One region of the Leeuwenhoekiella sp. W20_SRS_FM14 genome, then DNA from elsewhere that is predicted to be linked to it. Evidence: riboswitches for the same ligand, from Rfam matches in the RefSeq annotation. Region 1 holds a riboswitch; each other region holds the start of a gene.
The links. A riboswitch is a leader RNA that binds a small molecule or an ion and turns the genes downstream of it on or off. The one in region 1 is predicted to bind S-adenosylmethionine.
Positions count from the first base shown of each region.

Region 2: it holds a riboswitch for S-adenosylmethionine, as region 1 does, so the genes downstream of both, ACEN25_RS10565 (homocysteine S-methyltransferase family protein) here and ACEN25_RS02745 (Na+/H+ antiporter NhaC family protein) in region 1, are expected to answer to the same signal.
Region 3: it holds a riboswitch for S-adenosylmethionine, as region 1 does, so the genes downstream of both, ACEN25_RS10645 (O-acetylhomoserine aminocarboxypropyltransferase/cysteine synthase family protein) here and ACEN25_RS02745 (Na+/H+ antiporter NhaC family protein) in region 1, are expected to answer to the same signal.

Region 1 is NZ_JBGQOK010000001.1:658,365-660,635, forward strand. Features, by position in the region: gene ACEN25_RS02745 (Na+/H+ antiporter NhaC family protein) at 1-1,025, opposite strand, end outside; SAM-I-IV-variant riboswitch at 1,075-1,172, opposite strand; gene ACEN25_RS02750 (nucleoside deaminase) at 1,392-1,862, shown strand.
Region 2 is NZ_JBGQOK010000005.1:186,357-188,627, reverse strand. Features, by position in the region: gene ACEN25_RS10575 (hypothetical protein) at 1-136, opposite strand, end outside; gene ACEN25_RS10570 (carboxymuconolactone decarboxylase family protein) at 148-735, opposite strand; SAM riboswitch class I at 999-1,103, shown strand; gene ACEN25_RS10565 (homocysteine S-methyltransferase family protein) at 1,215-2,240, shown strand; gene metH (methionine synthase) at 2,251-2,271, shown strand, end outside.
Region 3 is NZ_JBGQOK010000005.1:203,713-205,983, forward strand. Features, by position in the region: gene ACEN25_RS10645 (O-acetylhomoserine aminocarboxypropyltransferase/cysteine synthase family protein) at 1-957, opposite strand, end outside; SAM riboswitch class I at 1,078-1,187, opposite strand; gene metK (methionine adenosyltransferase) at 1,563-2,271, shown strand, end outside.

The sequences.
Region 1 (2,271 bases):
GCAATAGCCATATTAATCGTACTTACTAAGGTTGCAACGCCCAGTTCTGCAGTCTTTTTATTTTTAATTAGCTTTTTGATAGTTACCAGAATATATTCAATCCCGCCGTTACGGGCAACCAGAGCTGCGAGTCCGCCGGTGAGCAAGGACAATAAGAAGATTTCGGTCATATTTGTAAAACCTTCATAGGCAATTTTAGTAGATTCTATAAGCGTAAAATCGCCATAGCTAATGCCCAAAATACCTGCTGCCAACACGCCAACAAACAGGGTTATAAAAACATTAAGCCCAAGAATGGAAAGTAAAATCACCAAAATATATGGTGTAATTTTGAGTACATCATAGTTATAGCTTACAGTTGTAGCTTCAGTAGCTGTAAGATCTGTCCCTTGAAAAACTAATATAGCGATTGTGCCTATAGCTGCAGGTACGGCAATTTTTATGTTCTGTTTAAATTTATCACTCATTTTGGTGGCCAGTGATTGAGTCGCCGCAATAGTCGTATCTGAAATAACCGATAAGTTATCTCCAAACATACTACCACCTAAAAGCGCACCGCAAAGTATCGCCAGGTCTGCACTGCTATTAGCTGCAAAACCCACCACAATGGGAGCCAGCGCAACAATCGCTCCTACCGAAGTTCCCGTAGAAACAGATAAGAAACCTGCAATAACAAAAATACCCACGTAGATGTACTCAATCGCAATAAAGTCTAAACCCATATTTACGATAGCGTCAACACTTCCTGTCGCATTAGTGATGGCGGCAAAAGCACCGGCAAGCAAGTAAATCAAGCACATCGTAAGGATTTTATCATCACCACAGCCTTTTAAAAGCGTGTCTATTTTAGTATTAATAGACTGTCTAAACATTAGAAATGCGACTACAATCCCTACAATAACCGCAATAGGTGCGGGAAGTGCATAAAAATCGTTTTGATAAATACCTACACCGAGAAAGGTAACTACAAAAACGAATAAAGGAATGAGTGCTGAGAATTTTGGAGTAATCTTAAGTTCTGCCATTTTATAATTTTATACTCAAAAAGGCAATAGCAGTAATTACGTAAACGTATGTGTTAACAAGGTTTCCAAGTAATTGGCTTATCTATTTTAGCACCTTGCTCGTTATTGCAGGTTGCTATCTCCCTTATGAGATTCTGGATAATTAATTTAAGGGCGCAAAATTACTGTAGGAATAATTATTTGACCTACTTTAAAAGTTAATATTTTTATAATGTGGATATTCGCAAGATGTTGTATAAACCGGTGGGAGGGAAGTGGTATCTATTTATTCTTGACGGAAAATAATCGAATACCGGTGACTATAAGATAAATTAATTAATCTCTAATTATCGTAAACTCCTATATTTACAGCAAACACAAAAAATAATGAGCAACGAAGAATTTATGTTAGAAGCTGTAAATGCAGCTTTAAAAGGAATGCAAAACAATGAAGGCGGACCCTTTGGTTGTGTGATTGTTAAAGACGGAAAAATTATAGGTAAAGGAAATAATAAAGTTACTTCTACAAATGATCCCACTGCACACGCTGAAGTTACGGCGATACGTGATGCTTGTAAAAACCTGAATTCGTTTCAACTTGATGGTTGTACTATATACACTTCTTGCGAACCTTGCCCAATGTGTCTGGGAGCCATTTACTGGGCCAGACCCGATAAAGTGTACTACGGAAGCAGCCAGACTGATGCCGCTAACATAGGCTTTGATGATGCGTTTATTTATGAGGAAATTCCTCTGCCGTATGAGAAACGCAGCATCCCTTTTGAGCAATTGTCTCCCGAAGTCGCCATTAAACCATTTCAAGAATGGACAAAGAAAATAGATAAGACGGAGTATTAGAAAATATATAGTTAGTGAAAAAAAAAACGATTTCACCTATATCAATAACTAAAATGTTAGTTTTAATTAATGATGAAAATTTGTAGAAATTTTAAAAATCCCAATCCCTGAGAATCGCGTATTTGAAAATTTCTTGGACTTTGTACAGAATACGCGAATTTTGAGAATATCATTTATAAGCTATTTTAAACACGTAAAGTTTTTATTGAGTTTCTCGACTGCGCTCGAAATGACATCAAGTTGAATGATAATATTAAGGTGTTATTGAAATATTCAAAACTGTATTCGTAATGACAGTTTATTTGATACAGCCAATTCGTAATGACAGTTTATTTGATACAGCCAAAAGGAAAAACTAAGAAAAAATGAGTTCTAAGCACTATTTTACTGATCAATATATTTGTTCTAT
Region 2 (2,271 bases), on a different contig from region 1:
TAAAATTGAAAAGATACTTTAGATGTTTGCTAACCACATGGCTTAGGTTCTCCAGGTTTTCGACCTTACTTAAACCGCCAGAAAATTTAGAAAACGCCTCATAGGTAATACGGTACTTTGCGGCGGCTAGATTCAATTTTTGTAATTTTATGCTTGAGCTTCCATTAGCTCGTTATCAATTTTGATTCCGGCAACATCGGCCAGAGTGTTTAGCATATTTACTAAATCTGCCTGTGCCATAAGTTCTTGTATCTCTGCATCATCAAAGCCGGCCTCGCGAAGTTTTTCAAAATCAGAATCTACGATCATATCATGGTTGAGTGCTGCTTTAGTTACTACTTTAATAGCAGTGCGATAGCTTTCAGGAATCAACGGACTTTCAAGATCATTTGTAACTCTAAAATTTTCATTCTCACTTATCATTGCACTCATACTGTCTGCAAAAATTCCGTGGGCTTGTGCGCAGTATTCACAGTTACGTTCTTTGGAGACGTTGTAGATTATAAGCTGTTTTAGAACGTTAGGAATATCACCTTGCATGAGTGTAGATTTTAATTTGGCCCAATTACCTTTTAACAGAATAGGATTTGACCCCTGACATTTAAACCAGTTTAAAACAAAAGGGATTTGAAGTGTTTTCTTAGTATCATCATAGATGGCTTTAACTTCAGCAGAAGCTTCTTCATAGGATACAACTTTAAAACGTGGATGTGATTGTGTAGTGTTGCTAATCATAGGTTTAAATTTGGTTTTGTTAAGGTAATACGTTTGGGTATACAAACTTAATTTAAAAAATAATTTATACAAGATTGTAAATCAGGCGATTAATATTTTAAGGGTACAATTACATGGCTTTTTAAGACTTTTAAGCGGATAAATGATTCATTTAAGCGTATTTAAAAACTGTTTTATTTTGATAACTTTTTAATTTTAATTCTTTAAAATTTGTGTATTCTCAAGTTGTTTTACAATCTTTGTAAACAAGTTCATTATTTATTAAGTTATCAAGAAAGGCAGAGGGATTAGACCCATTGAAGCCTTAGCAACCCTCCTCTGGAGAAGGTGCTACGTTCTACTCTTATTTAGTAAGGGATAGATAACAAAAAACAAGTCATTCTGGCTTTCCTTTTTATTTTCTTGATACCATAATTACTGAACCTTTCTAATTTAGAAAGCATTTTTTAATGTTTGTAATTGAAGTTTGAAAGAGATTTATGAGTCAGAATAATTTATATAATGTTTTACAAGAACGCATCTTAGTTCTTGATGGCGCTATGGGAACAATGCTACAGCGCTATAAATTCACTGAAGAAGATTTCCGCGGAGAGCGTTTTAAAGATTGGCCTAGTCCTGTACAGGGAAACAATGATTTATTGAGTCTTACTCAGCCTCAGGCAATTGCAGATGTACATGCTCAATATTTTGAAGCAGGAGCAGATATTGTAGAAACAAATACTTTTAGCGGCACTACGATTGCCATGGCAGATTACGGTATGGAGGCGTTGGTGTATGATTTAAACTACGAGTCTGCTAAAATAGCTAAAAAAGTAGCAGAAGAATTTACTGCCAGAGAACCACACAAACCCCGTTTTGTAGCAGGAGCAATGGGTCCTACAAATAAAACGGCGAGTATGTCGCCAGATGTAAATGATCCTGGGTTTAGAGCAATTTCATTTGATGAGTTGCGTATAGCGTATAAACAGCAAGCTGAAGCCCTTATAGACGGAGGGGTAGATATACTTCTGGTAGAAACAATTTTTGATACGTTAAATGCAAAAGCTGCTTTGTTTGCAATAGAAGAATTAAAAGAAGAGCGCGGTGTAGATGTCCCGGTTATGGTAAGTGGTACAATTACAGATGCATCAGGACGCACACTTTCTGGTCAGACCGCAGAGGCTTTTTTGATTTCAATAGGGCATATGCCCTTACTTTCGGTGGGGTTTAATTGTGCTTTAGGAGCAGAGCAATTAACACCCTATTTAGAGGTTATCTCTAGCAAATCTGATTTTGCCGTGTCTGCATATCCTAATGCAGGATTGCCTAACGCGTTTGGTGAATATGATGAGACAGCGCAGGAAATGGCTTCTCAAATTAAATCCTATTTAGATAAACAACTTATTAATATAGTAGGGGGTTGTTGTGGTACAACACCAGAGCACATACGCGCAATTGCGGAACTTGTAAAAGAATATAAGCCAAGACCCTTACCGGCTTTTAAAAATGGACAATCAGCTTTATAATATAGTATTTATGAATAACAGATTAGAAGCA
Region 3 (2,271 bases), on a different contig from region 1:
ACCAGGATAGTTAACCCAGGTAACTTCAGGCTGTGCTTCTAACCAGGTTGCTAATTCCAATGCATTTTCACTATGTTGTTTGATGCGGACTTTTAAAGTCTCTAATCCCTGAATAATTTGAAATGCGTTAAACGGACTCAAAGCAGCGCCGTGATCTCGTAATCCTTCAATACGTGTTTTTGCTATGAAGGCCGCAGGACCCAATACATCGTGATATACTAACCCGTGATAACCCGCAGAAGGTTCTGTAAACTCGGGGAATTTTCCGCTAGACCAGTCAAAAGTACCTGCATCTATAATAACCCCACCTAAAGAAGTTCCGTTACCATTAATGTATTTTGTCAAAGAATGAATTACAATATTTGCCCCGTGTGCAATAGGATTTAAAAGTGCAGGTGAAGCGACGGTATTATCTACTATTAAAGGTATTTTATGCGCCTTAGCTGTAGCAGCAATTCCTTCTAAATCCAGCACATCAAGCTTAGGATTCCCTAAAGACTCGACAAAAATAGCACGCGTATTATCCTGCACAGCAGCGTCAAAATTTGCCATCTCATCAGGATCTACAAAAGTGGTTGTAATCCCAAATCGTGGAAGTGTAACGCTTAATAGGTTATAAGTCCCACCATACAAACTGCTGGAAGCCACAATATGATCGCCCTGTTTTAAAAGAGTTAATAATGCGGTATTGATTGCTGCTGTACCAGAGGCTGTAACAACTGCTGCAATACCACCTTCAAGAGCAGCAAGGCGTTGCTCTAGAATATCATTTGTAGGATTATTTAAGCGTGTGTAAATAAACCCCGGTTGTGATAAATTGAATAATCCTGCGGCGTGGTCAGAGTCGTTAAAAACATAGCTACTCGTCTGGTAAATAGGCACAGCGCGTGTGCCCCCGTTAGCTTTAGTGTCATGACCCGCGTGTAATGCCTGTGTTGAAAATTTTTGAGTACTCATTTTTCTCTTTTTTTTAGTTAAAATAAAATAAAACCAAAAGTCAAATAGTGCCGCCCTGGCATCAATTACAAGAAAAATGTTATGAAGAAAAATAAACTATTTAAGAACAAATAGTTTGTTAGGTTATCTATCATCAGTAATTAAACTGTTGTAGAATTTAGCACCTTCATCCCGTAGGAAGGGTTGCTAAGGCTTCATTGGGTCTATCCCTCCGCCTTTCTTGATAACATTTCAGTAAGTGTTTGAACTTTGTGAGTGTAAAGATTGCAAAACCTTTTACAGATATGCAAGTAAAGAACGTTTAATTTTACAAAATGAAAAGTTTTCATAAGATTTTGATTCCCGTTTTTTAATACCTTCTAAATTTATACATTTGCCACCCAAAAGAGGAAAGATTTGACTGATTGCAACCTCTTATACTGAATAATTTTTCGGTGTAAAAAATGCTAAAGGCAGTAACCACTACCCTTAACAGGCATTTGTCAAATCTTTTTTTCGGCTTTAAGACAATCCTCTGCGGAAACACCAGAGGTACGAATCGATAATTAATTTTGAATTTTAGATAATTCTGAAGTTTAAAACCCGGTAGGGAAAAAATTGCTTGAATGGCTTACTTATTTACCTCAGAAAGCGTGTCTGAAGGACACCCGGATAAAATCGCTGATCAAATTAGCGATACATTATTAGACAATTTTCTAGCCTTTGACCCCGAGTCAAAAGTAGCTTGTGAAACACTTGTGACTACCGGCCAGGTTGTACTTGCCGGAGAAGTAAAAAGCGATACGTATATAGATGTTCAAAATATTGCAAGAGGTGTTATCAACGATATTGGTTACACAAAAGGAGCTTACCAGTTTAGTGGTGATAGCTGTGGTGTAATCTCTCTTATACACGAGCAGTCAAAAGATATTAATCAAGGTGTAGACCGCGCTTCAAAAGAAGAGCAGGGAGCCGGTGACCAGGGGATGATGTTTGGTTACGCGACTAAAGAAACGGCTAATTATATGCCTCTCGCTTTAGACATCTCGCATCGCATTATGATCGAACTGGCAAAACTACGCCGCGAAGAAAAAGACATTACCTATTTACGCCCAGATGCTAAAGCACAGGTAACCATTGAATATTCTGATGATAACATACCTCAAAAAATCGTTGCTATTGTAGTTTCTACACAGCATGACGAATTTGATGAAGACGAAAAAATGCTTGCTAAGATTAAAAAAGATATGATTTCTATTTTAATCCCTCGTGTAAAAGCAGGTCTTACCGAAGATATTGCCAAATTATTTAATGACGAGATCACCTACCATATTA